DNA from 4 places in the Streptomyces sp. NPDC051684 genome. Region 4 is predicted to be linked to each of the others. Evidence: riboswitches for the same ligand, from Rfam matches in the RefSeq annotation. Region 4 holds a riboswitch; each other region holds the start of a gene.
What was found. Region 4 has a riboswitch for thiamine pyrophosphate ahead of thiC (phosphomethylpyrimidine synthase ThiC). Riboswitches for the same ligand answer to the same signal wherever they lie in the genome.

Region 1: linked by a shared signal. The riboswitch ahead of ACIA8D_RS19885 (purine-cytosine permease family protein) and the one ahead of thiC (phosphomethylpyrimidine synthase ThiC) in region 4 are both predicted to bind thiamine pyrophosphate.
Region 2: linked by a shared signal. The riboswitch ahead of thiO (glycine oxidase ThiO) and the one ahead of thiC (phosphomethylpyrimidine synthase ThiC) in region 4 are both predicted to bind thiamine pyrophosphate.
Region 3: linked by a shared signal. The riboswitch ahead of ACIA8D_RS03550 (thiamine ABC transporter substrate binding subunit) and the one ahead of thiC (phosphomethylpyrimidine synthase ThiC) in region 4 are both predicted to bind thiamine pyrophosphate.

The regions. Positions count from the first base shown of each region.
Region 1 covers NZ_JBITCS010000015.1:148,163-152,907, reverse strand. The annotation lists gene thiM (hydroxyethylthiazole kinase) at 1-71, opposite strand, end outside; gene ACIA8D_RS19885 (purine-cytosine permease family protein) at 127-1,527, opposite strand; TPP riboswitch at 1,517-1,612, opposite strand; gene ACIA8D_RS19880 (family 2B encapsulin nanocompartment shell protein) at 2,026-3,453, shown strand; gene ACIA8D_RS19875 (family 2 encapsulin nanocompartment cargo protein terpene cyclase) at 3,507-4,745, shown strand, end outside.
Region 2 covers NZ_JBITCS010000018.1:23,752-28,496, forward strand. The annotation lists gene ACIA8D_RS22165 (thiazole synthase) at 1-552, opposite strand, end outside; gene thiS (sulfur carrier protein ThiS) at 560-760, opposite strand; gene thiO (glycine oxidase ThiO) at 757-1,944, opposite strand; TPP riboswitch at 1,942-2,055, opposite strand; gene ACIA8D_RS22180 (hypothetical protein) at 2,108-2,455, shown strand; gene ACIA8D_RS22185 (NAD(P)/FAD-dependent oxidoreductase) at 2,576-3,811, shown strand; gene ACIA8D_RS22190 (Rv2175c family DNA-binding protein) at 3,929-4,294, shown strand; gene thiE (thiamine phosphate synthase) at 4,379-4,745, shown strand, end outside.
Region 3 covers NZ_JBITCS010000002.1:225,320-230,064, reverse strand. The annotation lists gene ACIA8D_RS03555 (ABC transporter permease) at 1-1,057, opposite strand, end outside; gene ACIA8D_RS03550 (thiamine ABC transporter substrate binding subunit) at 1,033-2,088, opposite strand; TPP riboswitch at 2,201-2,306, opposite strand; gene rlmN (23S rRNA (adenine(2503)-C(2))-methyltransferase RlmN) at 2,345-3,451, opposite strand; gene ACIA8D_RS03540 (DUF6243 family protein) at 3,528-3,743, opposite strand; gene ACIA8D_RS03535 (YceI family protein) at 3,971-4,627, opposite strand.
Region 4 covers NZ_JBITCS010000003.1:200,857-205,601, forward strand. The annotation lists gene ACIA8D_RS05170 (hypothetical protein) at 1-198, shown strand, start outside; gene thiC (phosphomethylpyrimidine synthase ThiC) at 275-2,050, opposite strand; TPP riboswitch at 2,043-2,214, opposite strand; gene ACIA8D_RS05180 (YibE/F family protein) at 2,286-3,620, shown strand; gene ACIA8D_RS05185 (SsgA family sporulation/cell division regulator) at 3,730-4,194, opposite strand; gene ACIA8D_RS05190 (IclR family transcriptional regulator) at 4,295-4,745, opposite strand, start outside.

The DNA of each region.
Region 1 (4,745 bases), on a different contig from region 4:
CGCTGTACGCGCCCGAGCGCCTGCGCCGCGAAGGCGGCGAGGTCGGGTCCTGCGGTGGGTGTCGTGGGCATGAGGTCGCTCCAAACAGACGAGGTGCCGTGGTTGGTACGTACGGAAGAGGGCAGGTCAGCCGCGTCGCCGCAGCCGCAGCGGTGCGTACACGATCGCCGCCACGAGGAACGCCACGTAGTACGACACATCCGCACCGTGCAACGCTTCGGCCACCGGCCCCACGTACAGGCTGGTGTCCATGAACGGGACCGCCGCGGCGAAGGCCGCCGCGAAGGCCAGCAGCGCCGGCCACGCGGGCTGCCGTCGCCCGCGCTCGACGGCGAGGTCGAGCGGCGCCCCGGCACGTTCCCTGGCCCGGGCGCCCCAGTCGACGAGGACGATCGCGACGAAGCCGGGGATCCAGTACCCGACGAACAGCAGCACATTCTGGAAGCGCGCCGTGGTGTCCGCGGCGTGCATCCACAGCACGAGCGGGAAGCCGAGGACGGCGGCGAGGGCGGCGGCCACCGGCCTCGGTATGCGCACGCCGATGGTCTGGAGGGCGAGGGAGCCGCTGTAGTCGTTCATGGCGTTGCTGCACAGCGCGGCCAGCGCCACGGCGAGCAGTCCGAACCCGCCGAGCACTCCCCCGCCGAGTATCTCGTCGACCCCGGCCGCCGTCTGGTCGGTGAGCACGGAGGCGCCCCACAGGCCGAGCGCCTGCACGGCCACGAAGGACACCAGCAGGCCGAGCAGGGTGTACCAGAACATGCGGGTACGGGAGGTGGCGGCGGGCAGGTAGCGGCTGAAGTCGCTGGCGTACGGCGCCCAGGACAGGCTGAGGCTCAGCGCGATGGTGCTGGTCAGGACGAACGCGCCGACGCGGTCGGCGCCGTGCACGGAGCCGTGGGCCGCCGGGTGCACGCCGTCGAGCATCCGCCAGGCGATGAGCGCGAAGGCGGCGCCGAGCACGAAGGTCATGACGATCTGAAGCCGGTGGATGGCCTCGTAGCCGAGGACGCCGAGCAGTCCCTGGGCGCACAGCATGACGAGGACGCCGGCCCAGAACGGCCAGCCCAGCAGCCGGGCCAGCGCGTCGCCGCCGAACAGGCCGATCAGCGCGTCCCACGCGATGGACGACAGCCACTGCAGCACTCCGGGCAGCGCGACGCCGCGCCCGAACGCGAGCCCGGCCAGCGGGAGTTGCCCCGCGCCGGTCCGGCTCCCCCACGTCCCCAGGTATGCGGTCGGCACCGCTCCGATCAGGGTGCCCAGCACGACGGCGGCGAGCGCGGTGGCGAAGTCGAGTCCGAGGGCGATGCCGACGGTGCCGGTGAAGACACCGGTCATCGTCAGGTTCGGGGCGAACCACACGGTGAACAGGCGTCCGGCCCCGCCGTAGCGGTTGCCTTCGGGGACCGGTTCGATGCCGCGCCCCTCGATGCCGAGGTCGCCGGGTGCGGCGGGCATGCGCCCATCGAAGGCGCCGCTGTCGTGGTCGGCAGGCAGGCCGCTGGAAACATGCGTCACAGGCATGAGACATCCCTCCGCCAGTGCGAACTGGTTCAGGTTCGACGGGTGTGTTCTCAGCCCTCTGTGCGGGGCACCCCGTGTCCGGTTATCGCCGCCAGCCTAACGCGGTGGCGTGCGGTGACGCACGGGTGGGTTCCGCTTGCACCGCGGTCCCCTACCCCGACCGGCGCGGTGTCCGCAATGAGGACCTCTGTGACCGCTGGCCGACTTCCATCGGTTTCGCGGGGCCGCGGCGCCCGCCCGCCGCGTGACATCGGGGTCGGTGGCCGCTCGGACACGGCGGGCAAACGGGCCGAGATCCGTCGGTCGCCGGGCAAACACCGGCCGGGCTTGATCATCGCATCGAGTTAATGTCGCCGGCTTTCCTTGGCCGGGCGGGTGAGAGGGCCCTTACGGTGATTCTGGTTCTGGACGTATTCCCACCGAATTGCTCACCTTTCCTACTTCTGCCCCGTCACAACGGGCATGCGTGCTTTCGCCCGACCAAGGAGAGCTCATCCGATGACCGTTGACTCGACCGACTCGACCACCCCGGACACCGTGTCGGTGCCGCCGCAGCAGACCAGCCTCGGCACGGCGGCCGCCCGCAATCTCGCCACCACCACCAAGTCCGCCCCGCAGATGCAGGAGATCACCTCGCGGTGGCTGCTGCGGATGCTGCCCTGGGTGGAGACCAAGGGCGGCGTCTACCGGGTCAACCGCCGCCTGACCTACACCGTCGGCGACGGCACCATCGAGTTCATCCAGGACGGCGGCGACGTCCGTGTGATCCCCCGCGAACTCGGTGAACTGGCCCTGCTGCGCGGCTTCGACGACGTCGAGGTGCTGACCGCCATCGCCGACCGGTGCGTACAGCGCGACTTCCGGGCCGGCGAGACGCTGGTCGAGCGCGGGGCACCGGCGGACAAGCTCCACCTGATCGCCCACGGCCGCATCAACCAGTTCTCCGAGGGCGAGTACGGCGACGAGGTCGCGCTCGACGTCCTGGCCGACGGCGACCGCTTCGGCGACTACGCGCTCCTCGACGAGGACGCCCGCTGGGAGCAGACCGTGGTCGCCGAGACCTCGGGCACCCTGCTCACCCTCTCGCGCGCCGACTTCGCGTCCGTGGTGTCCTCGGCGCCGCCCCTTCAGGAGCACATCGAGGAGTTCAAGTCACTCGCCGGCCGAGGCCAGAACCACCGCGGCGAGGCGGAGATCCCGATGTCGGCGGGGCACGTGGGCGAGCACGAACTGCCCGGCGCGTTCGTCGACTACGAGGCGAAGCCGCGCGAGTACGAGCTCTCGGCGGCCCAGACGATCCTGCGGGTGCACACCAGGGTCGCCGACCTCTACAACGAGCCGATGAACCAGACGAAGGAGCAACTGCGGCTCACCGTCGAGGCGTTGCGCGAGCGTCAGGAGCACGAGCTCGTCAACAACCGGGAGTTCGGCCTGCTCCACAACGCCGACTTCAAGCAGCGCATCCAGACACACTCCGGCCCGCCCACGCCCGACGACCTCGACGAGCTGCTCTGTCGCCGCCGCGGCTCGAAGTTCTTCCTGGCGCACCCGCGCACCATCGCGGCGATGGGGCGCGAGTTCAACGCGCGCGGCCTGTACCCCGACCACGTCGACCTCGGCGGCCAGCAGGTCCCCGCCTGGCGCGGGGTGCCGATCCTGCCCTGCAACAAGATCCCGGTCACCAAGGAGCGGACCAGCTCGATCCTCTGCATGCGTACCGGCGAGGACAACCAGGGTGTCATCGGCCTGCACCAGACCGGTCTGCCGGACGAGTACGAGCCGGGGCTCTCGGTCCGTTTCATGGGCGTCGACGAGCAGGCCATCACCAAGTACCTCGTCAGCACCTACTACTCCGCCGCGATCCTCGTGCCGGACGCGGTCGGTGTGCTGGAGAACGTGCAGATCGGCCGCTGGCCCAGCAGGTAACGGGCCGGGACCCCGGCCGCTCACCCCACCAAGGAGCCCTCAAGGAGACATGGATGCCCCCGCCTGAGCCGACACCTCTGCAGTCGAGCCTGCCGGAAGCGGTCTCCCGCTTCGGGGCGCAGGTCCTGGCCGACGCCGCGGCCCGCGCCCGCGACATCGGCGCCGTCACGGGCGGCCCGCCGCGCGTGCCCTCGCAGGCCGCCGAGGCACCGGCTGTCGAGGCCCGCGTTGTCGAAGCTCCGGCAATCGAGGTTCCGGCAGTCGAGGTTCCGGCGGCCCGAGCACCGGCCGCGGGCGCCGATGTGGAGCGGCTGCTGCGCGGGCCCAGCGGCCTGGGCACGGCGGGCCTGCGCCTGACCCCGGCGGCGCTGTCGGAGCCGTCCGCACCGGACTCGGCTCCGGCGCCGGGCGCCGCCAAGGGCCGGCCCGTTCCGGGCCTGTACCACCATCCGGCGCCGGAGCCCGATCCCGTACGGGTCGCGGAGGTCAGCCGCCGGATCAAGGCCTGGGCGCTGGACGAGGTCGACCTGTACCCCGACGACTGGGAGGAGGAGTTCGACGGGTTCTCCGTGGGCAGCTACATGGTCGGCTGCCACCCCGACGCGCCCACCGTCGACCACGTCATGATCGCCACCCGCCTGATGATGGCGGAGAACGCGCTGGACGACTGCTACTGCGAGGACCACGGCGGCTCGCCCGTCGGTCTCGGCTCGCGCCTCCTGCTGGCGCACACCACCCTCGACCCGCTGTACACGACGCAGGAGTACCAGCCGCAGTGGGCCGAGTCGCTGTACGCGGACGCCCCGCGGCGGGCCTACCGCTCCGCCATGGAGTACTTCGTCAAGGCGAGCAGCCCGTCCCAGGCCGACCGGTACCGGCACGACATGGCGCGCCTGCACATGGGCTACCTCGCCGAGGCCGCCTGGTCCGAGCACGACCACGTACCGGAGGTGTGGGAATACCTGGCGATGCGCCAGTTCAACAACTTCCGCCCCTGCCCGACCATCACCGACACCGTCGGCGGCTACGAACTGCCGGCGGATCTGCACGCCCTGCCGGACATGCAGAAGGTCATCGCGCTCGCCGGCAACGCGACGACCATCGTCAACGACCTGTACTCGTACACGAAGGAACTCGACGCCCCCGGACGGCACTTGAACCTGCCGGTCGTGATCGCCGAGCGCGAGGACCTGTCCGACAAGGAGGCCTACCTCAAGTCGGTCGAGGTCCACAACGAACTCATGCACGCCTTCGAGGCAGAGGCCGCGGCCCTGGCCGCCGCCTGCCCGCTC
Region 2 (4,745 bases), on a different contig from region 4:
GTCCAGGATCACCGGTACGCGCGCGTGCTCGGTGATCAGCTGGAAGTTGTGCGGGTTGCGGATGCCGAGCCCGGAGCCGATGGGGGAGCCGAGCGGCATGATTGCCGCGCAGCCGACGTCCTCCAGCTTGCGGGCCAGGACCGGGTCGTCGTTCGTGTACGGCAGGACCGTGAAGCCGTCGTCCACCAGCGTCTCCGCCGCGTCGAGCAACTCGATCGGATCGGGCAGCAGGGTGCGCTCGTCGGCGATCACCTCCAGCTTCACCAGGTCCGTACCGAGCGCCTCGCGCGCGAGGCGGGCCGTCAGGACGGCCTCTCCCGCGGTGAAGCAGCCCGCCGTGTTCGGCAGCACCCGGATGTTCAGCTTCTCCAGGACGGAGAGGACCGAGCCGTGCACGTTCGCGTTCACGCGGCGCATCGCCACGGTGGTGAGTTCGGTTCCGGAGGCCACCAGGGAGCGCTCCAGGACGTCGAGGCTGGGTGCCCCTCCCGTGCCCATGATCAGGCGGGAGGAGTACGACTCGCCCCCGAGGACGAAAGTGTCGTCGGCCATGGACGGTTCAGCCTCCTTGGACGGCCGTGAGGACCTCGACGCGGTCTCCTTCGGAGAGCGCCGTGGCGGGCCATTGGGTGCGGGGGACGACGGTCTCGTTGAGCGCGGCGGCGACGCCCTGGGGTGCGGTGGTGAGCGTGGTGACCAGCAGGTCGAGCGTGGTGCCCGCGGTCACCGTGCGCGGCTCGCCGTTGACGTGGACGTTCATGCGGGCTGCTCCACGAGGGCTGTGCCGAAGCGCTTCGGCGTGAACGGGCGGGCCTCTTCCGGAAGTTCACCGGTGGTCAGGGCGTGCGCCATGGTGTCGCCGGTGATCGGCGTCAGGAGCACGCCGTTGCGGTAGTGCCCTGTCGCCAGGAGGAGGCCCGGCAGGGCGGTCGGCCCCAGGAGCGGGGCGTTGTCGGGGGAGCCGGGGCGCAGGCCCGCGCGGGTCTCGGTGAGCGGCAGTTCGGTGATGCCGGGGACGAGTTCGTGGGCGTCCCGCAGGAGTTCGTAGACGCCGCCCGCGGTGACCGTGGTGTCCCAGCCGAGTTCCTCGCTGGTGGCGCCCACCACCAGTTCGCCGTTGACGCGCGGCACCAGGTAGAGGTTGCCGCCGCGGACGACCGCCCGGACCGTGCGGCTGAGGAAGGGCGCGTACCGCTTCGGCACCGTCAGGCGCAGCACCTGGCCCTTGACGGGGCGCACCGGCGGGAGCACCGCGTCGGGCACGCCCGCGAGCTGTCCGCCGCGGCTGCCGGCCGCCAGGACCACCTGGCCCGCGGCGAGTTCGGTGCCGTCGGCGAGGACTGCGCCGCGCGCCCGGTCGCGGACGACACGCAGCCGTTCGGCCCACGACCGGTGGAAGATCACGCCGGAGCGCTCGCAGGCCGTCACGAGGGCGCTCGCGAGCCTTCTCGGGTCGATCTGGTGGTCCCCGTCGACCCGCAGTCCGCCGCGCACGCCGGGCGCGAGCATCGGTTCGAGGCGGCGGCAGTCGCGGCCCGAGAGCCACTCGGCCTCGAGCCCCGACTTCGTCTGCAGCGCGTGCAGTTCACGGAGGTGGGCGCGGTCGTCCGCGTCGAGCGCGACCGCGAGCGTGCCGCAGGCGCGGTAGCCGAGGTCCTGCCCGGTGGCCTCGGACAGCTCGGCCGCGAAGTCCGGGTAGCGGCGCGCGGACTCCAGGTTGAGGCCGAGCAACGTCTGCTCGCCGTGGTGCAGTTCGGTGACGGCGGCCAGCATTCCGGCCGCCACCTGGGCGGCCCCGCCGCCGGGCTCGGGGTCCGCGACCGCGACGGAAAGATCGCGCTGCGCGGCCCGCCAGGCGGTGACCAGACCGATGATGCCGCCACCGACGACGAGGACGTCGCAGGTGTGCGTGTGGTGCGAATGAACGGATGGCGTCGACGACATGGGCGTCAAGCCCCTCCCTTCGCCGGTATGACCCGGATCAGGTTCGTACGGTCGAAGGCCGCTCCAGCCTCCCTCTCAGCCCGCTGCGTACGGGCTCCCGCGAGTGCTCTACGTTGGCCACCCTAGCCGTTGACCACACCCTCCAGTAAGGGAGTACCGACCCGTGGCCCGATCTCTCGAAGGTCTCTTGATGTCTCCCGTCGCCGACCAGGCCCCGGGCCAGGTGGGCACGAGCACCCGCTTCGCCTACCAGGAGGAGGACGGCCTCGTTTCGGCCGCCTACGTGGGCGGTGATGTGGTGCAGGGTCACCTCGTGGGGACGCGCACGGGCGACCGGCTCGACTTCCGTTACGTGCAGTTGAAGACCGACGGGACGACCGCCTCCGGGCACTGTGTCTCGCTCGTGTCCGAGCTCCCGGACGGCCGGGTGCGCCTCGACGAGACCTGGGAGTGGGAGTCGCAGGAGGGCAGCGGAACCAGCGCGGTCGAGGAACTGCTCGACCAGGAGTGAGTCCGGCGGCGCCGACCTTCCTCTTGATCGGTAAACCGCCGACGCGTGTGCAGGACGTCACGGCCCGGGAGTGGCCCGCACCGCTGACCGCGGCAAGATCGGGTGCCTAAGGTTGATCCCGTGAGTGAGCAGCGGAGCGGGAGCGGAGCGCCTTCGGGGCAGCGGAACGTCGTCATCGTGGGCGCGGGCATGGCCGGAGTGCAGACCGCCGTGGCGCTGCGCGAACAGGGCTTCACCGGCGCGGTCACCCTGCTCGGTGCCGAGCCCCACCAGCCGTACGACCGGCCACCGCTGTCCAAGGCGGTGCTGCTCGGCAAGGCCGAGGGCTCGGCCTTCGACGTGGACTTCGAGGCGCTCGGCGTCTCCCTGGAGCTGGGCCGCGAGGTGACCGGGCTGCGGCCCGGCGACCATGAGCTGGACACCGCCGAGGGACCGGTCCCGTACGACGTGCTGGTCGTCGCGACCGGCGCCGAGCCGGTCCAGTTGCCGGGGGGCGCGGGGGCGGCCCCCGGTGTGCATCTGCTGCGCACGCTCGACGACGCCGAGCTGCTGCGGCCCGTCCTCGCCGAGCAGCACGACGTGGTGGTCGTGGGCGCCGGCTGGATCGGCGCCGAGTTCGCCACCGCGGCCCGCGAGGCCGGCTGCCGGGTCACCGTCGTGGAGGCCGCCGAGCGGCCGCTGGCCGGGGCGCTGCCCGCCGAGATCGCCGCCCCCATGGCGACCTGGTACGCCGACGCGGGGGCCCAGCTGCGCACCCACGCGCGCGTGCAGCGCATCGAACCGGGCGTCGTGGTCCTCGACGACGGCACGCGGCTGCCCGCGGGAGCCGTCGTCGTTGGCATCGGCGCCCGCCCCGCCACCCGCTGGCTGGCCGGCTCGGGCATCGAGCTCGGTGCCCACCGCGAGGTCCTCGCGGACGAGGGGCTGCGCACCTCCGTGCCCGACGTGTACGCGGTGGGGGACTGCTCCTCGTTCCCCTCGGGGCGCTACGGGCAGCGCCTGATGGTCCACCACTGGGACAACGCGCTGCAGGGGCCGCGCACGGTGGCGGCGAACATCGTCGGTGTGACCCCGGCGGTGTACGACCCGGTGCCCTATTTCTGGTCCGAGCAGTTCGGCCGGTTCGTGCAGTACGCGGGGCACCACGAGGGCGCCGACGCGACGGTGTGGCGCGGCGACCCCGCCGGTGCCGCCTGGTCGGTGTGCTGGCTGCGCGACGGGGCCCTGGTGGCGGTCCTCGCCGTCGGCAAGCCGCGTGACCTGGCCCAGGGACGCAAGCTCATCCAGTCGGGGGCACCGCTCGACCCGCGGTTGCTCGCGGATCCGGCCCGTCCTCTGAAGTCCGCGGTGGCGTGAGTCCCACGCCTCAGGGGCCCTCCAAAGCGTGACGGAGCGGGGTGAAACGGGAGGAGCCGTGGCCCATCCGCACCGGCCCGGCTTCCGAGTGTCAGTCCGGGATGGCACGCTTGTCCTGTGACCGAGATTGACGCAAAGATCGATGCTCTCGTCCCCGCCTGGCTCACCCTCCCCGACATCGCGGAACAGCTCGATGTCGAGGTGACGCGTGTGCGGCAGCTGGTCAAGGAAGGCCAGCTGATCGCCGTGCGCCGCGGTGAGAACAGGGCACTGCACGTGCCCGCCGCCTTCATCGACGGCGACAAGATCGTCAAGGGGCTCGTCGGCCTCCTGACGGTCCTGAGGGACGACGGCTTCAGCGACGAAGAGATGCTGGAGTGGCTCTTCACCCCCGACCCGAGCCTGCCGGGCACGCCCGCGCAGGCCTTGAGCGAGAATCGCGGCACGGAGGTGAAGCGCCGCGCCCAGGCGCTCGCCGTCTGACCTGACGACAACCGTCCGGCGTGCGCACCGCGACCCTCGTGGTGCGCACGCCACCGACACCGCACGACCCACGGGGGGACTTTCATGGCGGACTCCAAGCGCGCGCTGCTCGCCGACGCACGGCTCTATCTGTGCACCGACGCGCGCAGGCGTCAGGGCGATCTGCCGGAGTTCCTCGACGCCGTGCTGGCCGCCGGCGTCGACATCGTGCAGCTGCGCGACAAGGGCATGGAGGCCGGCGAGGAGCTGGAGCACCTCCAGGTGTTCGCCGACGCGGCCCGCCGCCACGGCAAGCTCTTCGCGGTCAACGACCGCGCGGACGTCGCCCACGCGACCCGCTCCGACGTGCTGCACCTGGGCCAGGGCGACCTGCCGGTCCCCGCCGCCCGCGCGATCCTCGGCGAGGACGTGCTGATCGGCCGCTCCACGCACGCCGAGGACGAGGCCGCGG
Region 3 (4,745 bases), on a different contig from region 4:
TCGCGTCGATCGGCGGCACAAGGAAGGTCCCGCCGTCCGCGTCCGTGAGCGCCCGGAAGTACCCGAACCCGTACCCGCCGGGAGCGTCGAGCGAGCGCTCGACGAGCACCCCGAGCGGCAGCACGATCAGCAGCGCGACGGACACCAGCACGCCGCTCAGCAGCGCCCACTGCCCGCCCCCGCGCGGCCTGCGCGCCGTGTGCGCCGCGTCGACGAGCCGCAACGCGCTCTCCCGCCGCCGCACGGTCCACGCGTGCACACCGAGAATCAGCCCGACGGCGACGAACTGCACGATGGTGAGCACGGCGGCGGTCGACAGGTCAAAAATCTGCGCGGTCTGCCGATAGATCTCGACCTCAAGCGTCGAGAACCCGGGCCCGCCCAGAATCTGCACCACACCGAACGACGTGAACGTGAACAGGAACACCATCAGCGCGGCAGCCGCGACGGCGGGCCCGAGCGCCGGCAGCGTCACCTTCCGCCAGGCCGCGAACCGCGAGGCGCCGAGCATCCGCGCGGCCTCCTCCTGCCGCGGATCGAGCTGCGCCCACAGCCCACCCACGGTCCGCACCACGACCGCGTAATTGAAGAACACATGCGCGAGCAGAATCGCCCACACCGTCGTGTCGAGCCGCACGCCCCACAGCTCGTCGAGCAGCCCGCCGTTCCCTACGAGCGCGAGAAACGCGGTGCCGACGACAACGGTCGGCAGCACGAACGGCACCGTCACGACGGCCCGCAGCACTTGCTTGCCCGGGAACTCGAACCGCGCGAAGACATACGCCCCCGGCAGCGCGAGCAGCAGCGTCAGCGCGGTCGACGCGAGCGCCTGCCAGACGGTGAACCACAGCACGTGCCGGATGTCGGACTGCCCGAGCACATCCAGGATCCGCCCGACCTGCCAGCCGCCGTCGACGTGCAGCCCGCGCTCGACGATCGCGACGACCGGATAGGCGAAGAACAGCCCGAAGAACACGACGGGCAGGACCATGAGCCCAAGCCGCGCCGCGTTCCCGTTTCTTCTCCCGACGGCTACTTCAGTACGAGCGACGTCCACGACTTCACCCAGTCGTCCCGGTTGTCCGCGATCTTGCGCGGGCTCATGGTCTCGGGGTCGTCGATCTTCACCGCGTACTTGGTGTAGTCGGCGGGGGCGGTGGCGTTCTTGGTCACCGGATCGACGAACATGTTGAGCGGCATGTCCTCCTGGAACTTCTTGGAGATCAAGAAGTCGAGCAGCGCCTTGCCGCCCTTCTCGTTCTGCGCCCCGTTCAGCAGCCCCGCGAACTCGACCTGCTGGAAGCAGGTCCCCTTCGCGACCCCGACCGGCGAGGTCTTCGGCTGGGGATCGGCGAACACGGCCTCGGCGGGCGGCGAGGACGCGTACGACACGACGAGCGGCCGCTCGCCCCCCGCCTTCCTGCCACCGGCGCTCCCGCTGAACTCCTCGTTGTACGCCTGGTCCCAGCCGTCGACGACCTTGAGCCCGTTGGCCTTGAGCTTCTTCCAGTACGGCTGCCAGCCGTCGTCGCCGTACTTCGCGGCGGACCCGAGCAGGAAGCCGAGCCCCGGCGACGAGGTGGCCGCGTTCTCCGAGACCAGCAGGTTCTTGTACGCGGGCTTGGCAAGGTCCGCGAAGGAGGCCGGGGGCGCGAGGTCGTGCTTCTTGAAGTACGCCTTGTCGTAGTTGACGCAGAGCGACCCGGTATCGACGGGGGTCACCCGGTTCTTACCCTTGTCGAGCCGGTACGCGCCCTTCACCTCGTCCTCCAGCCCCTTGGCCTTGTACGAGGAGAAGATCCCGTTGTCGAGCGCCCGCGAGAGCAAGGTGTTGTCGACGCCGAAGAGGACGTCGCCCTGCGGATTGTTCTTGGACAGGATCGCCTTGTTGACGGCCTCGCCGGCGTCCCCGTCCTTGAGGACCTTGACCCGGTACCCGGACTTCTTCTCGAAGTCCTTCAGTACGCCCTTGGAGACGGCCCACGAGTCATGACTCACGAGGGTCACCGTCCTGGAGTCCCCGCCGGCGGCACCGGAGCCACCACCGGAGGACCCGCACGCGGACAGCGTGACGAGCCCGAGCCCCATGACCACGGCGACGTACGCCTTCTTGCTCACTTGAATTCCTCCTGGGCGTGACCAGGAGAAGACGCGGCCCTGCCCGGAGCCCCTTCGCGGGGCCCCGGGCAGGGCGCAACAGCTTGAGTGGTGTCCGAACTTCCTACCCAGAATGACCTGGGCAAGGTCCAGAGGGTCTGCGGCCGATGCCGCACTCTCAGCGCTGTGGCGCTCCCCTGTCGGAATGCAGATGGAGTTGTGGTGTATCGAACTGACAGTCGCCAGGCTACCGCTCGGTGGCCGCCAGCTGTCCACAGGCTCCGTCGATCTCCTGGCCACGGGTGTCCCGGATGGTGACCGGAACGCCGTGCGCGGCGATCGCGTCGACGAAGGCCTTCTCGTCCTCGGGCCGCGAGGCGGTCCACTTCGAACCCGGGGTCGGGTTCAACGGGATCAGGTTCACATGCACGGGCTTGCCCTTGAGCATCCGCCCGAGCCGGTCACCACGCCACGCCTGGTCGTTGATGTCCCGGATGAGCGCGTACTCGATCGACAGCCGGCGCCCGGACTTCGCGGCGTACTCGAACCCGGAGTCGAGCACCTCGCGCACGTTCCACCGCGTATTGACGGGTACGAGGGTGTCGCGCAGCTCGTCGTCGGGCGCGTGCAACGAGATCGCGAGCCGGCACTTCAGCCCCTCGTCGGTGAACCGGTTGATGGCCGGCACGAGCCCGACCGTCGACACGGTGATGCCGCGCTGGCTGAGCCCGAGCCCGTCCGGCTCCGGGTCCGTGAGCGCGCGGATGGCCTGGATGACCCGCTTGTAGTTGGCGAGCGGCTCGCCCATGCCCATGAACACGATGTTGGAGAGCCGGGCCGGGCCTCCGGGAATCTCCCCGTCCCTGAGGGCGCGCATCCCATCAACAATCTGATGCACGATCTCGCCGGTCGACAGGTTCCGGTCGAGCCCGGCCTGGCCGGTGGCACAGAACGGGCAGTTCATGCCGCACCCGGCCTGCGACGAGATACACATCGTCACCCGGTCCGGATACCGCATGAGCACGCTCTCCACGAGCGTCCCGTCGAACAGCTTCCACAGCGTCTTGCGCGTCGTGTCGCTGTCGGTCGACAGATGCCGCACGACGGTCATCAGCTCCGGCAGCAACGCCTCCCGCAGCTTCTCGCGCGACCCCGCGGGGATGTCGGTCCACTCCGCGGGGTCGTGCGCGAACCGCGCGAAGTAGTGCTGCGAGAGCTGCTTGGCGCGAAACGGCTTCTCACCGATCGCGGCAACGGCTTCCTTCCGCTCAACAGGCGAAAGATCAGCAAGGTGCCGCGGCGGCTTCTTGGCTCCGCGGGGGGCGACGAACGTGAGTTCTCCGGGCTTAGGCATAGCCCATCCAGTGTCGCAGATGCGGAGGGGTGACCTTGCGCCGTTGTCTGGGACGGCCCTGGGCTCTCGGCTCGCGTCAGCTCTGCGCGGTGGCGTCGCCCGTCTGACCGGTGCCCTCGGCCGCGGCCGCCTTCTCGCGCATCTTGCGCACCAGCTCCGCCTTCTGGTCGGCGGCGAGCCGACGGTCGAGGTTGCGGTGCGGGCCGTTGTTCTGCCGTTCGGCGCGGGACAGCTTCTTGCGCTGGCCGCCGCCCTGGCCCACGGGGTTGTTGATGTTCTTGCTGTCGGTCACGGGTTCTCCCGGCGTGAAGTGAGGTGTTCTACGGATTCATCGGTGGGGGACGGGCGGCGACGTCGAAGGATGTCGGCGGGGCCCGTCACGCTCTCACTCGTAAATCGGCGTCTGGAAGAACATGTCGAGGACGATACCCGGTTCCATGGTCGTGGACCTGTGACGACAACGGGAACAGGCCCCTGATCCACGCCGGAGGCGCAGGTCGGGGGCCCTTTTATGAGGGGTCAGCCGCCCGACGGCGTGCGGATCGCCGCGATGTCGAACTGGAGGCGGACCTTTTCGCTGACCATGTTGCCGCCCTGGGCCAGGCGGGCGTTGTACGTGAGGCCCCAGTCGGTGCGGTTGATGGTGGTGGTGCCGTCGAAGCCGACGCGTTCGTCACCGAAGGCGTCCGTGACGAAGCCGATGTAGGTGAGTTCGAGGACGACCGGGCGGGCGACGCCCTTGATGGTGAGATCGCCGTGCATCCGGTAGACGTCGTCGCCCACCAGTTCCACGGCGGTGCTCTTGAAGGTCATGCGCGGGTACTGGGCGGCGTTCAGGAAGTCACGGCCCACCACGTGGGCGTCCCGCTGCTCGACACCCGTGTCGACGCTCGCCGTGGCCAGGACGAGCTCGGCGGATGAACGGGACGGGTCGTCACCGTCGAAGTAGAGGCGGCTCTGGTACTCCGCGAAAGCGCCGCGCACGGTCGTCACCATGGCATGCCGGACGGAGAACCCGATCCTGCTGTGTGCGGGGTCGACCATCCATGCGCCGGTGAGCGCCGCCATGGAGGGATCGTGACCGGCCGGATCGGGCAGCACTGCGGTGCCGGCGGCCCCCTGAGCAGCGGATCCCTCTGCGCGCCGGGATGAGAAGCTGCGACCGAAGATGTTCATGAGGCACGTTGTTACTTGAGCGTAAAACACGCACGCAAGCCCCCCTCAACGAACCCGACCACCTTCGTGAACAGGTCTTCACAAGTCTCGCGGGGGCGTATACGAAGAGCCCCCGTCC
Region 4 (4,745 bases):
GCGGATCCCTCGGCGGGCGGCGGCTCACCCCTCGGGGGCCGCGGCGGCTCCGGCGGGCGCATGCCGCACCTCGGCTACAACAGGCCGGGGTTCAGCAGCCCCGACGGCGGCGGCACGGCCACGGGCCAGCGCGCCGGCTATTCGAGCCCGGACTTCTCCAGCCCGGACTTCGGCGGCCCCGACCACCAGCCGGACTGACCCTCCGGCGCCACCGGGCCGTTCGACGACGAGGCCCCTCGCGCACGAGGGGCCCCACCGTCATGCACTCATGCCGTCAGTCGGCGATCGGCAGATACACGCGATTGCCGGCCTGGGCGAACTCCTTGGACTTCTGCTCCATGCCCTCCGTGATCTCCGAGGACGTGGTGCCGTGTTCGCGCCGGATGTCCTGCGAGATCTTCATCGAGCAGAACTTCGGCCCGCACATCGAGCAGAAGTGTGCCGTCTTCGCGGGCTCCGCCGGCAGCGTCTCGTCGTGGAACTCGCGCGCCGTGTCCGGGTCGAGAGCCAGATTGAACTGGTCCTCCCAGCGGAACTCGAAGCGGGCGTCGGACAGCGCGTCGTCCCACGCCTGTGCGTCCGGGTGCCCCCTGGCGAGGTCCGCCGCATGCGCCGCGATCTTGTACGTGATGACACCGGTCTTCACGTCGTCGCGGTTGGGCAGTCCCAGGTGCTCCTTCGGCGTGACGTAGCAGAGCATCGCCGTGCCCCACCAGGCGATCATCGCGGCGCCGATCCCGGACGTGATGTGGTCGTACGCCGGGGCGACGTCGGTGGTCAGCGGGCCGAGCGTGTAGAACGGCGCCTCCTCGCAGATCTCCTGCTGGAGGTCGATGTTCTCCTTGATCTTGTGCATCGGGACGTGGCCCGGGCCCTCGATCATCGTCTGCACGTTGTGGCGCTTGGCGATGGAGTTCAGCTCGCCGAGCGTCCTCAGCTCCGCGAACTGCGCCTCGTCGTTGGCGTCCGCGATGCAGCCGGGGCGCAGTCCGTCGCCGAGCGAGTACGTGACGTCGTAGGTCGCGAGGATCTCGCAGAGCTCCTCGAAGTTCTCGTAGAGGAAGCTCTCCTTGTGGTGCGCGAGGCACCACGCGGCCATGATCGAGCCGCCGCGCGAGACGATGCCGGTCTTGCGGTCGGCGGTCATCGGGACGTACGGGAGGCGGACTCCCGCGTGGACCGTCATGTAGTCCACGCCCTGCTCGGCCTGCTCGATGATCGTGTCCTTGTAGACCTCCCAGGACAGCTCCTCGGCCTTGCCGTCGACCTTTTCGAGGGCCTGGTAGAGCGGCACGGTGCCGATCGGCACGGGGGAGTTGCGCAGCAACCACTCGCGCGTGGTGTGGATGTTGCGGCCGGTGGAGAGGTCCATGACCGTGTCGGCGCCCCACTTGGTCGCCCAGGTCATCTTGTCCACCTCCTCCTCGATGGAGGAGGTGACGGCGGAATTGCCGATGTTGGCGTTGACCTTCACCAGGAATCGCTTGCCGATGATCATCGGCTCGATCTCCGGGTGATTGACGTTCGCGGGCAGCACGGCCCGGCCCGCCGCGATCTCGTCCCGTACGACGTCGGGGGCGACGTTCTCCCGGATGGCCACGTACTCCATCTCCGGGGTGATCTCCCCCCGGCGTGCGTACGCGAGTTGACTCACGGCCTGCCCGTTGCGGCCCCGGCGCGGCTGACGCGGGCGGCCGGGGAAGACCGCGTCGAGATTGCGCAGGCCGCCGCGCGGCGACGTGTGCTTGATGCCGTCGTCCTCGGGACGGACGGGGCGGCCCGCGTACTCTTCGGTGTCGCCGCGGGCGATGATCCAGTTCTCCCGCAGCGGTGCGAGGCCGCGGCGGACATCCGTGTCGACGGTCGGGTCGGTGTACGGACCTGAGGTGTCGTACAGCGTCACCGACTGCCCATTGGTGAGGTGCACTTGACGGACCGGCACCTGGAGGTCGGGGCGCGAGCCCCTGATGTACCCCTTGTGCCAGCCGATGGACTGGCCGGCCTCCTCGGTCGAGCTGGAGGCAGGCGTGTGTGCGTCCGTTGTGGTCATGAGACCTACTCCCTACGCCGGCATTACCCGGTAACAGGTTCAGCGGTCGACGCAGCGATATCCGTCCCCTGGTCACGCACTTCCACGCTGTTTCACGTGAAACGCGCTGGGACGAAGGTCAGCGCCCTCTCAGCCCGGTGCTCCGAGCTCCCGCGATGGCAAAAGCGCCTCCACGCTAACGTGATCCACGCCGCGTTGAACAGAGGGCCCCCTCCGTTCTTGCGATGATCTGGCGGTGACCACCAGCCAGCAGCCCCCCGCTCCGCCGTCCCACCCGCCGCATGGGCACTCCCACAGCCACGGTCCAGCGGCGCCAGTCTCGCGGCACCTGCGCAAAGTGATCGCGGCCGTCCTGATCCCGTTCTCGGTCGCGGTCGTCGTGGGCCTCGCGGTGCTCTGGCCGGGCGGCGCACCGCCGCACGAGCGCAGCGGGGTCGGCTTCGACCGACAGACGCAGCAGGCCACGGTCACCCGGGTCGAGAAGGTCGACTGCTCGTCCGTGCACGCCCAGGGGCAGAGCCCCACCGGGGACCCCACGGCGCAACAGGGCACCACCGGCGAGCAGAAAACCAGTGGCACCTGCGAGAACGCGACGATCCGGATCGACAGCGGCAAGGACGAGGGCCGTACGTTCACCGAGGTCGTCCAGCCGGATTCGCCGCGGCAGTTGCACGAGGGCCAGAAGGTGATCGCCGCGTACGCGCCGGACGCACCGAAGGAGCTTCAGTACTCGGTCACCGATGTGAACCGCAAGGTGCCGATGGTGCTGCTGGCCGGGATCTTCGCCCTGGCCGTGGTCGTGGTGGGCCGGATGCGCGGCGTCATGGCACTGGTCGCGCTCGCGGTCAGCTTTATGGTGCTGACCTTCTTCATCCTGCCCGCGATTCTGCAGGGGTCGAACCCTCTCGTCGTCGCGGTGGTCGGGGCCAGCGCGATCATGCTGATCGCGCTCTACATGTGTCACGGCCTGACGGCCAGAACCTCCGTCGCCGTGCTCGGCACCCTGGTCTCTCTGCTGCTGATCGGCCTGTTGGGCTCGCTGTTCATCGGCTGGGCGGCCCTGACGGGCAACACCGACGACAACACAGGGCTGATCCACGGCCTGTACCCGGACATCGACATGAGCGGTCTGCTGCTCGCCGGCGTCATCATCGGTTCGCTCGGCGTGCTCGACGATGTGACGGTCACCCAGACCTCCGCCGTATGGGAGCTGCACGAGGCGAACCCGACGCTGGGCCGGCGTGCCCTGTACCGGGCGGCGATCCGCATCGGGCGCGACCACATCGCGTCGGTCGTCAACACGCTCGTGCTGGCCTACGCGGGCGCCGCGCTGCCCCTGCTGCTGCTCTTCTCGATCGCGCAGAGCAGTGTCGCCGACGTGGCCAACAGCGAGCTGGTGGCCGAGGAGATCGTGCGTACGCTGGTCGGCTCGATCGGCCTCGTCGCCTCGGTGCCGGTGACCACCGCACTGGCCGCGCTCGTCGTGTCCGCCGACCGCCCGGAGCGGGGGCCCGTGAAGGCCGCTCCCGCTCCTGGACGTGGTGGCGGAGGCCGGCGGCGCAAACGCTGAATGGCGCGGAACTGCTCGGGTGCACCGCGCTGCTGAAGCGTTACGTCTGGTCCGGTGTCGTACAAACCATCTGGTGTGGCCGTCTGCTGTTGTGCGAGCCGATGGGGAGTCAGCCCGCGCTCTGCTCCTCGGCGAGGATCCGGTCGAGCGCCTCGTCGAGGTCGGACTCGAAGTCCGCGCCCGTTTCTTCCTGGCCGAGCGGAACGAGCTTGTCCGTCCGGTCGAGGAACGCGACGAGCGGTGCGACCCCTGCCCTGAACAGCGCCTGGTCCGCACCGACCTGAAGCCTGATGTGCACCTCTCCCGGCATCTCGCCGACCGCGCCGCCCACCCGCTCCACCGGTGTGACCTGTACGTCTCCTTCGCCACTGGCCCCGTTGACCCCGTCGACGAGGAGCTCCCGGCCGAACGCCCAGGTCACGGGCGCGTCTCCGGGGAGATGGAAGGTCAGCCGCACCGCATACGGATCGGTGGACTCGTACCGGAGCTCCACCGGAATGCGGAACGAGAGCTCCTCGGAAACGAGGAAGCTCATCATGACCTCTGCTTGAACTGCTTGTACCGACTCGCGCATCGCCTACCCCGTCAACTTGCCGTCGATTGGCCAGGAATTACCTGCCTGACACTGCTGGCATCTTGCTCAACGTACACACAGGATCACAAGGAGTGAGTTTTCAAATGCTGATAGAGAAGGCGAGTGTTCCTACCAGCCTGCCGATCTCGTGCTGCAACCGTCGGGCTGTGGGCAGCAGTTTCTCCGCCTGATGGGAAGGGAGAGAAATGGCCAAAGTTGCCGCGGCCGACCCGATGGTCAGGGGGAACGCGGCACAGGCGGTGCCCAGCGCGTACTCCTGGCGCTCGACGACCGGCTCCATGCGGCCGACCCGGCTCAGCTTCCGCAGCAGCGCGCGGTCGTCCCGTACCGAGTACGGAGTAATGGACTGGGCCGGATAGCGGTCGAGGTGGTCCTTGCGGGCCCCCTCGTCGAGCTGGGAGAGCAGGCACTGGCCGATGGCGTGGGCATGGCCGGTCTCCCGGAAGTCGGCCCACTCCTCGACGGCCGGATTGGCCGGAGTGTCGGCGACAGCGACGAGCTCGATCTCGCCGTCGCGGTAGACCGCGAAA